DNA from 2 places in the Streptomyces sp. NPDC111516 genome. Region 2 is predicted to be linked to the other one. Evidence: riboswitches for the same ligand, from Rfam matches in the RefSeq annotation. Region 2 holds a riboswitch; the other holds the start of a gene.
What was found. A riboswitch is a leader RNA that binds a small molecule or an ion and turns the genes downstream of it on or off. The one in region 2 is predicted to bind S-adenosylmethionine.

Region 1: another riboswitch for S-adenosylmethionine. It lies ahead of ACZ7L9_RS01825 (aminotransferase class V-fold PLP-dependent enzyme); the one in region 2 lies ahead of thrC (threonine synthase).

What each region holds. Positions count from the first base shown of each region.
Region 1 is NZ_JBVKBV010000001.1:388,325-393,608, forward strand. It holds gene ACZ7L9_RS01810 (hypothetical protein) at 1-53, opposite strand, end outside; gene ACZ7L9_RS01815 (rhomboid family intramembrane serine protease) at 215-967, shown strand; gene ACZ7L9_RS01820 (Lrp/AsnC family transcriptional regulator) at 964-1,245, shown strand; gene ACZ7L9_RS01825 (aminotransferase class V-fold PLP-dependent enzyme) at 1,326-2,702, opposite strand; SAM riboswitch class IV at 2,878-2,995, opposite strand; gene trpD (anthranilate phosphoribosyltransferase) at 3,216-4,280, opposite strand; gene qcrB (cytochrome bc1 complex cytochrome b subunit) at 4,405-5,284, opposite strand, start outside.
Region 2 is NZ_JBVKBV010000006.1:186,988-192,271, forward strand. It holds gene groL (chaperonin GroEL) at 1-595, opposite strand, end outside; gene ACZ7L9_RS14855 (cold-shock protein) at 929-1,135, opposite strand; gene ACZ7L9_RS14860 (MoaD/ThiS family protein) at 1,558-1,836, opposite strand; gene thrC (threonine synthase) at 1,867-3,168, opposite strand; SAM riboswitch class I at 3,186-3,312, opposite strand; gene ACZ7L9_RS14870 (glucosyl-3-phosphoglycerate synthase) at 3,466-4,416, shown strand; gene ACZ7L9_RS14875 (alpha,alpha-trehalose-phosphate synthase (UDP-forming)) at 4,479-5,284, shown strand, end outside.

The DNA.
Region 1 (5,284 bases), on a different contig from region 2:
CAGAGCGTGCAACGCCAGCGGGTCCCGTCGGTCGGCTGGGGGACCGTCGTCATCGTGCGTCCTCTTTCGTCGAGCCTCGTGCTGCCTGCTTCAAGGATCTCGCGGTGCGCCGTCGAACTGCGGATGTCCTGCCGTAACCCTACGGCCTCGGTGCGTCCCCCAGACACGGCGAGGCGGTCTGCCCCGTTCCCTCCGCTTGCGTCATGCTCTGTTCATGATCGATCGGCGTGCCGCGGCCGGCAGACTGACCAGTGGGCTTCTACGGACGGTCACCTCGGGCGGACCATCGGTGACACATGCCCTGATCGCCCTGTGCTGTCTGATCTTCCTGATCAGTCCGCTCTCGGGCTTCAACTCGTCCTACGGCACCGCCGACGCCCTGCTCGCCGCCCAGGCCGGGTACTTCGAACGCTGGGGTGTGATCCCGAGCGAGCTGTGGGACGGTTCCGCACGCGCCCTGCTCACCCCGCTCACCGCGCTCTTCGTGCACGGCAGCTGGCTGCACCTGCTCGGCAACATGCTCTTCCTGTACGTGTTCGGGGCGATGACCGAGGAGCGCATGGGCCGTGTCGAGTTCACCTACTTCTACGTCGCCTGCGGCTATCTCGCCCTGGTCGCCTACGCCGCCGCGCACGCCACGTCCGACCAGACGCTCGTCGGGGCGTCGGGGGCGATCTCGGCGGTGCTCGGGGCGTTCCTCTATCTGTTCCCCAGGGCCCGGGTCACCAGCCTGTTCCCGTTCCTCTTCTTCCTGCCGCTGCGCTTCCCCGCCTGGATCGTGCTGATCTTCTGGTTCGCCCTGCAGTGGCTGGCGGTCCGGAGCGCGGGCAGCGGGGGGCCCGGCGTGGCTTATCTGGCCCATGTGGTCGGCTTCGCCCTCGGCTTTCTCTACGCCTGGGGGCGTTACCGGCGTACGGATAGAGTGAAGACTCCAGCCAGGGCCACCGAGGGAGAAAGCCAGCCGTGATCACCGCGATCGTGCTCATCAAAACCAGCGTGGACCGGATTCCCGAGATCGCCGAAGCCATCGCCGCACTGGACAGCGTCAGCGAAGTCTTCTCGGTCACCGGTACGTACGACCTGATCGCCATGGTCCGGGTGGCCAAGCACGACGATCTGGCGGACGTCATCCCCGGCCGGATCAGCAAGATCCCCGGCGTCGAGGCCACCGACACGCATGTGGCCTTCCGTACGTACTCGCAGCATGACCTGGAGGCCGCCTTCGCCATCGGCCTCGACGCGTAGGTACGCCCCCGACCAAGGCGTGACACTTCGGCGGGGGACGGGCTCGGACGCCCGTCCCCCGCCGAAGTGTTACGCGGCCGTCAGAGCTGCGCCGTACCCCGGTCCGGGACGCAGCGGCCGTCCTCCGTGCGGTACTTCCACCGGGCGCCCTCGCTCACCAGCTCCTTGACCGCGCGGACGAAGCGCTCGATGTGTTCGTCCGGCGTACCGGCCCCGAAGCTCACCCGGATCGCGTTCAGAGACCGCTCGCCCGGCTCCGCCTCCGGTGCGCCGCACTCGCCGGCCTCCTGCGGGTCGCTGCCCAGCAGGGTGCGGACCAGCGGGTGTGCGCAGAACAGTCCGTCGCGGACCCCGATGCCGTACTCGGCAGAGAGCGCGGCGGCGAAGTGCGAGCTGTTCCAGCCCTCCACCACGAAGGAGATGACGCCGACCCTCGGGGCGTCGTCGCCGAACAGCGAGAGCACCTTGACCTCGGGGACCTCGGCGAGACCGGTCCGGACCGCGGTGACGAGGTGCTGCTCCCGGGCGACCAGGTTGTCGAAGCCGGCCTCGGTGAGCGCCTTGCAGGCGGAGGCGATGGAGTACACGCCGACGACATTGGGGGAACCGGCCTCGTGGCGGGCGGCGGTGGTGTGCCACTCGACGTCCACACCGCCGTCGCCGCGCCGGGCGACCTTGCGCGAGGCGCCGCCGCCGGCCAGGTACGGCTCGGCGTCCCGCAGCCAGTCGGCCCGGCCCGCGAGCACACCCGAGCCGAACGGCGCGTACAGCTTGTGCCCGGAGAAGGCGACCCAGTCGACGTCCAGCTCGGCGATGTCGACGGGGTGGTGCGGGGCGAGCTGCGCGGCGTCCAGCACGATCCGGGCACCGTGCGCGTGCGCGGCGGCTGCCAGCTCCTTCACCGGCCACAGCTCACCGGTGACGTTGGAGGCACCGGTGACGCAGACCAGCGCCGGGCCGTAGGGTTCACGGTCGGCGAGCGCCCGCTCCAGCGTCTCGACGGCCTGGGCCGGGGTGCGCGGGGCGTTGAGGTAGGTCACCCGGGCGTCGCGCCACGGGAGCAGCGAGGCGTGGTGCTCGGTCTCGTACACGAAGACCTGGCAGTCGGCGGGGATGACGGCGGCCAGCAGGTTGAGGGAGTCGGTGGTCGACCGGGTGAAGATCACCTGGTCCTCCGCGCGGCACCCGAGGAACTCCGCGACCGTCGCGCGGCTGTTCTCGAAGAGGTCCGTGGAGAGCTGCGAGAGGTACCCGGCACCACGGTGGACGCTGCCGTAGTACGGGGCATACGCGGCGACGTCGTCCCAGACGCGCTGCAGGGCCGGGGCGCTGGCGGCGTAGTCGAGAGCGGCGTACGTGACCTCACCACCCGTGACGAGCGGAACCGTTACATCCTTGCCCAGAACCGGCAGGGGGGTACAAAGCGACTGGTCGGCGGCAGCGGTGAAGACAGACATGGCGAACTCCCGTAACAGGCAGGCGAATCGCGTGCGCCGGCGGATACGCGGCAGCGCAGCGAAAAGAGAAAAAGAGGGGTGCGGAGGAGGGCCGAGAGCCCTATCGCATTCGCTTGCTCACAAGAGACTCCCTAGGGACCAGGACCCCGGGGGTTGGCATTCACAGATGCCGAGGGGCCCGCGCTTGCCGCAGACCTCGCTGCCTACGGCCTGGTCTTCACCCGGGGCACCCCGCCACGGACGGAGGGTTGCCGGACAGCGGGCCGGGGCCGTAGTCGCTGTCACTCATGACCTGCGCAGCATCTTGCCATACGCGCGTCGACGCGCAAGGCGCGGTCCAGGATCCGGACCGCGCCCCACGTCACCTTCCCTCAGGTCGCCCGACAAGCTCTCAGGGCCTGTCGGGTGACCTTCGATCGGGGAGCGGACGCCGCGTGGTGCGTGCGATTCCAAGGCGCCGGAAGCGTGCGTGCCACGTCGTGGCCGCCCGATCAGAGGTCACCCGACAGGCTCTCAGGCGTTGCTGACCGCCACCCAGCGCTCCAGCGCCTGCCGGGCCGCCCCCGAGTCGATGGACTCGGCGGCCTTCTCGATCCCGGCGGCGATCTGCTCGTTCAGCGTGCCGTCCGTCGGGTCCAGGGCCACCAGCGCCGCCGCGGAGTTGAGCAGCACGGCCTCCCGTACGGGCCCGTGCTCGCCGGCCAGTACCCGGCGGGCCACATCCGCGTTGTACGAGGGGTCGCCACCGCGGAGCGCCTGTGGCGGCACCAGCTCCAGACCGACGTCGCGCGGGTCGAACGCCTCCTCGCGCACCGATCCGTCCCGGACCACCCAGACCCGCGAGGTCGCGGTCGTCGTCAGCTCGTCCAGGCCGTCGTCACCGCGGACGACCAGCGCGGAATTGCCTCGCTCGGCGAGGACACCGGCGACGATGGGCGCCATCCGCAGGTCGGCGACGCCGATGGCCTGCGAGCGCACCTTCGCCGGGTTGGTGAGCGGCCCCAGGATGTTGAACGTCGTCGGGGCGCCGAGCTCCTTGCGGGCCCTGGCCACGTAGCGCAGAGCCGGGTGGAACTTCACCGCGAAGCAGAGGGTGATGCCCGCTTCCTCGGCGACCTCGACGACCCGCTCCGCGCTGAGCTCCAGGTTGACGCCGAGCTTCTCCAGCACGTCGGAGGAACCGCTCGCCGACGAGGATGCGCGATTGCCGTGCTTGACGACCTTGGCACCGGTACCCGCGATGACGATCGCCGACATCGTGGAGATGTTGACCGTCTTGGCGAGGTCGCCGCCGGTGCCGACGATGTCGACCGTACGACCGGGTACGTGGATGGTGTTGGCGTGCTCGTACATCGCCCGCACCAGGCCGGACACCTCGTCGACCGTCTCGCCCTTGGCACGCAGCGCCACCGCGAAACCGGCGATCTGCACGTCGCTCGCCTCACCGCTCATGATGCGGTCCATCGCCCACGCGGTGTCGTCCGCGGTCAGGTTCTCGCCGCGCAGCAGCGGGTTCAGCAGGCCGGGCCAGGAACGGTCCGCCACGCTGTCGCCGCCGACCGGGGTCACAACGTTCATGGTCCGCTCCTGGGGTCCACAGCCGATAAAAGGGGTCACCCCCACCCTATCGAGGGCCGGGGACAGCGAAGAGCCCCGTCCATCGGATGGACGGGGCTCCTGCTGTGGCGATCAGTTCAGGCGATCAGTGGTGACCGTGGCCGCTGGTGATCTCCTTGTACTCCTCGACGGTGGGCTTGGCGATCTGGTTGTTCTCGCCGTAGTAGCCCTTGCTGAGCCTGGCCCGCAGCTTCTGCAGGGCGGACACCTTGCGCTCGACACCGTTCTTGTCGACCGTCGGGCCGATCTCGGCCGGCTCGTACTGCTCGTGCGCGGTGAGTGTGTGCAGCTGCTCGGGGCCGAGCGGCTCGTGGATCTCGACGAACTCACCGTGCGGCAGGCGCTTGATCAAGCCGGACTCGCGCCCGTGCAGCACCTTCTCCTTGTCGCGGCGCTGGAGGCCGAGGCAGATCCGCCGGGTGGCGATGAACGCGAGGACCGGTCCCACGAAGATGAAGATCCGGACGAACCAGGAGATGGCGTTCAGCGACAGGTGGAAGTGCGTGGCCCACAGGTCGTTGCCACCGCCGACGAAGACGATGAAGTACTCGGTGATCCAGGCGACGCCGAAGGCCGTCCGGGTCGGGGCGTTGCGCGGGCGGTCCAGGATGTGGTGCTCGCGCTTGTCCCCGGTGACCCAGGACTCGATGAACGGGTAGACCGCGATGATCGCGAGAACCAGTCCGAAGGCCATCAGCGGGATGAACACACCCAGGACGAGCGTGTGACCCCAGAGGTTGATCTCCCAGCCAGGCATCACTCGGATCAGACCCTCGGCGAAGCCCATGTACCAGTCGGGCTGGGCGCCGGTGGACACCTGGTCCGGGCGGTACGGGCCGATGGCCCAGATCGGGTTGATCGAGGCGATCGCCGCAATGATGGCGACGATGCCGAAGACCAGGAAGAAGAAGCCACCGGCCTTCGCCATGTACACCGGCAGCAGCGGCATGCCGACCACGTTCTTG
Region 2 (5,284 bases):
AGATGTAGCCCTTGTCGAAGCGCATACCCTCGGTGAGCTCCAGCTCCAGACCGAAGGTCTGGGACTCCTCGACGGTGATGACGCCTTCCTTGCCGACCTTGTCCATGGCCTCGGCGATGAGCTCGCCGATCTGGGTGTCGGCGGCGGAGATGGAGGCGGTCGAAGCGATCTGCTCCTTGGTCTCCACGTCCTTGGCCTGCTCCAGGAGGGCGGCGGAGACGGCCTCGACGGCCTTCTCGATGCCCCGCTTGAGGGCCATCGGGTTGGCACCCGCGGCGACGTTGCGCAGGCCCTCGCGGACGAGAGCCTGGGCGAGAACGGTGGCGGTGGTCGTACCGTCGCCGGCGACGTCGTCCGTCTTCTTGGCGACCTCCTTGACCAGCTCCGCACCGATCTTCTCGTACGGGTCCTCCAGCTCGATCTCCTTGGCGATGGACACACCATCGTTGGTGATCGTGGGGGCGCCCCACTTCTTCTCAAGGACGACGTTGCGACCCTTGGGGCCAAGGGTGACCTTGACGGCGTCGGCGAGCTGGTTCATGCCGCGCTCGAGACCGCGCCGGGCCTCCTCGTCGAACGCGATGATCTTGGCCATGTGAAGTGGTCCTCCCGGACAGGGGTGGATTGCTCCGGACCGAGTGGCGCCCGCGACGGACGGCCTGCCTGACCGGTGGTTCCTTGCCCCACCGGACCTGCGGGCCTCACCGGCCCGGTCCAAGTTCTGTCACTCTCACCTGGAGAGTGCTAACGCCAATGATTAGCACTCGACCCCGGAGAGTGCAAGCGCCTTCGACGCGTCCGCCTCGGGATGTGGACAGCGACGACCGCCCTCGGACGGCCCCGGACGACACGGACGCACGGAGGGCCCGTACCCCAGGGGTACGGGCCCTCCGTGCGTGAGTAGTGTCGTTGGCCGACCGCGTCGAGCTCAGCCGACGGCGAGCTTGACCATGTCCGCCTGCGGCCCCTTCTGGCCCTGCGAGATCTCGAATTCAACTCGCTGACCCTCTTCGAGGGTGCGGTACCCGTCCATCTGGATCGCGCTGTAGTGGACGAAAACATCCGCACCACCGTCGACCGCGATGAAGCCGTACCCCTTCTCCGCGTTGAACCACTTGACGGTGCCCTGAGCCATGCCTAACTCCCCTATTACTGGCCCTTGCACAGGACCGCACTTCGCGGACCCGGGTCAGAACTCACCCTCCGACAGGAGAGGGTGCGTGCGCCGGAACGCGTCGACCGCGGCCGAATGTATCTGCCCAACTGCCCTCTGCAACAGGTCAATCGGACGAGAATTCTGGGCAGCACCGAACGCCCGAATATGAGGAATTCATACGGTTCCAGGGCAAGTCGGGCCGGGCAAAGGCGACTTATGGCGCAAGGGGATCGAGCACTTTGGCTGCTTCTTGTCGCGGCCGGGCGCATTCTCATATGCGGGCGGCACGGGCAGCTGGAGGGACTTCCCACACTGTACCGCGCTCAACCATGCAGAATTGCCCCCTCCGTTTCTCTCGCGGAGGGGGCAATTCCGGTGACGCGGTGAAGCCGGACGGGGGATCAGCAGCCGCCCGCGACCGCCGGGATGATCGAGATGCCGGCACCGTCCGGCGTGGCCGTCTCCAGGCCGCCCTCGAAGCGCACGTCGTCGTCGTTGACGTACACGTTCACGAAGCGGCGCAGCTTGCCCTGGTCGTCGAGGACGCGTGCGGCGATGCCCGGGTGGTTCTGCTCCAGGGACGCGATGACCTGGGAGAGGGTCGAGCCCTCGGCCGGGACCTCGGCCTGGCCGCCCGTGTAGGTGCGGAGGATGGTGGGGATACGGACCTTGACGCTCATGGTGGGTGCCCTTCCTGGAGTCTCGGGTGGTCAGCTGGTGGCGAGTCCGGCGGCGCGGAACGCGTCCAGGCTCGGGCGGATCGTGGCGGTCGCCTGCGAGGTGGCGGCCACCGCGTCCAGGGTCTTGAGGCCGTCACCCGTGTTGAGGACGACGGTGGTCAGCGCCGGGTCGATCAGACCGGCCTCGATCAGCTTCTTCGTGACGCCGACCGTCACGCCGCCCGCCGTCTCCGCGAAGATGCCCTCGGTGCGGGCGAGGAGCTTGATCGCGTCGACGACCTGCTCGTCGTCGACGTCCTCGACCGCGCCGCCGGTGCGGCGGGCGATGTCCAGGACGTACGGGCCGTCGGCCGGGTTGCCGATCGCCAGGGACTTGGCGATGGTGTTCGGCTTCTGGGGCCGTACGACGTCGTGACCGGCCTTGAAGGCGGTGGAGACCGGGGAGCAGCCCTCTGCCTGGGCGCCGAAGATCTTGTACGGCTTGTCCTCGACCAGGCCCAGCTTGATCAGCTCCTGGAGACCCTTGTCGATCTTCGTGAGCTGCGAGCCGGACGCGACCGGGATGACGATCTGGTCGGGCAGCCGCCAGCCGAGCTGCTCGCAGATCTCGTACGCCAGGGTCTTGGAGCCCTCGCCGTAGTAGGGGCGCAGGTTGACGTTGACGAAGCCCCAGCCCTCGCCGAGCGGGTCGCCGATGAGCTCCGAGCAGAAGCGGTTGACGTCGTCGTAGTTGCCCTCGATGCCGACCAGTTCACCGCCGTACACCGCGGCCATGACGACCTTGCCCTGCTCCAGGTCGTGCGGGATGAACACGCAGGAGCGGAAACCGGCGCGGGCGGCGGCGGCGCCCACCGCGCCGGCGAGGTTGCCGGTGGAGGAGCAGGAGAGGGTGGTGAAACCGAAGGCGCGGGCGGCCTCGACGGCGATGGCGACGACGCGGTCCTTGAAGGAGTGCGTCGGGTTGCCGGAGTCGTCCTTGACGTACAGACCGCCGGTGACACCGAGCTCACGGGCGAGGTTGTCGGCCTTGACCAGCTTGGTGAAGCCGGGGTTGATGTTGGGCTTGTCCGCGACATCGGCGGGGACCGGCAGCAGCGGCGCGTAACGCCAGATGTTGTCGGGTCCGGCCTCGATGCGCTTCTTCAGCTCGTCGGGGGAGCCGCTCGGCAGGTCGTACGCCACTTCGAGCGGCCCGAAACAGGACGCACAGGCGAAAATGGGACCGAGTTCGAAACGCTCGCCGCACTCGCGGCAGGAAAGCGCCGCGGCGGGGCCCAGATCGACAACCTCGGCGGAAGAGTCGGTGCTTACTGCAACAGTCTGCGCAGCCATGGAGGCGAGGCCCTTTCTCCTCATCTTCCTCGCGGCGCATTTCGCCACGAGACGGAATTGGCACCTTCCCCACCTGACCTCGCGGTCGGCAGGAGGGTTGCCGGGACTTCAACGGGCCGTTCCCTCAGTCCCTCTGGATGAGCGCTATGGCGCTGGATCTCCGATCCAGGCGTTTATTGGCGGACCGACCCCGACATGCGACGGCCGTCCGCGTTGTTCAAGACTGTAACCGAAGCTCCGGACGGTTGAGATAGTCGTCCGAACCGCGAGATGGATCACATGCAGGGAGTATCGACCGTGCTGGAAGAGGTCGAAAGCTGGCTGGCCAGGCGTTCCTGGTCGGCCGCCGACCGCCCGCTGGACCGGCTCCTCGCCGCCAAGGCCCGGGACCCGCGTCGCGGGAGCGTGAGTGTCGTGCTGCCCGCGCTGGACGAAGAGGCGACGGTCGGTGCGATCGTCGCGACGATCCGGCGCGAGCTGATGGAGAAGGTCCAGCTGGTCGACGAACTCGTGGTGATCGATTCCGGTTCCACGGACGCCACCGCGAAGGTGGCCCGGGAGGCCGGCGCACGAGTGGTGCACCGGGACGACATACTCCCCCGGATACCCGCCGTGCCCGGCAAGGGCGAGGTGCTCTGGCGGTCGCTCCTGGTGACCGGCGGGGACATCGTCTGCTTCGTGGACGCCGACCTGAAGGAATTCTCGGCCGACTTCGTCTCCGGCATCGTCGGCCCGCTGCTGACCGATCCGGACGTCCGGTTCGTCAAGGCGATGTACGACCGCCCGCTCGGTGACACAGCAGGTCAGGGCGGTCGCGTCACCGAGCTGGTGGCCCGTCCGCTGCTCAATCTGCACTGGCCGCAGCTGGCCGGCTTCGTCCAGCCGCTGGGCGGCGAGTACGCCGTACGCCGCTCCCTCCTCGAACAGCTGCCCTTCCCCGTGGGGTACGGAGTGGAGCTGGGCCTCCTGGTCGACGCGCTGCACACCGTGGGTCTGGACGCGCTGGCCCAGGTCGACGTGGGGGTGCGCAGGCACCGCCACCAGGACGGGCAGGCGCTCGGCCGGATGGCGGCGGCGATCTACCGGACCGCGCAACTCCGGCTGTCCCGCGGGCACCTGGTACGGCCTTCGCTCACCCAGTTCGAGCGCGGCGAGGACGGTTTCGTACCGCGCACCCATGCGGTGGACACCGAGGAGCGGCCTCCGATGCGTGAGATCGAGGAGTACGTTTCGCGCCGCGCGGCCTGACGTGGCCCGACTTCGCACGTTTGCACGTTTGGGCGGTCCGTGATCTGGCTAGATTCCGCAATATGGTCTCCGAGCACGAAGCCCAGTCCGCCGCCCAGGTCCTCGTCGCGTCCAATCGCGGCCCGGTGTCGTACACGCTGGGCACGGACGGATCACTCGACGCGAAGCGGGGCGGCGGCGGGCTCGTCTCCGGGCTGAGCGCCGTCAAGGAAAAGCTGTGGGTGTGCGCCGCGCTCGGTGACGGGGACCGGGAGGCGGTCCGGCGCGGGGTCGGTGAGCCCGGCGTACGGATGCTCGACATCGACGCGGCCGTCCACGCGGACGCGTACAACGGCATCGCGAATTCGGTGCTCTGGTTCGTCCACCACATGCTGTACCAGACCCCGCTGGAGCCGGTCTTCGACGCCGAGTTCCGGCGGCTGTGGGCGTCGTTCGAGACGTACAACCGGGCCTTCGCCGAGGCGCTCGCCGAGGAGGCGGGCCCCGGGGCGGCGGTGCTGGTTCAGGACTACCACCTGGCGCTGGTGCCCGGCATGCTCCGCGGCCTCCGCCCCGACCTGCGGATCGGCCACTTCTCGCACACCCCGTGGGCGCCCGTCGACTACTTCCGCCTGCTCCCCGACGACATCGCCGAGCAGCTGCTGCACGGCATCCTGGGCGCCGACCGGGCGGCCTTCCTGACCCGGCGCTGGGCGGATGCCTTCATCGGCTGCTGCACGGAGCTCCTGGGCGGCACCGGGCGGACCAGGATCGGGGTGCACGGGCTCGGGGCGGACGCCGACTTCCTGCGCCGCCGCGCGCACGAGGCGGACGTGGACGAGCGGATGGCGGCGCTGCGGGAGCAGATCGGCCCCGGGCGCAGGACGAT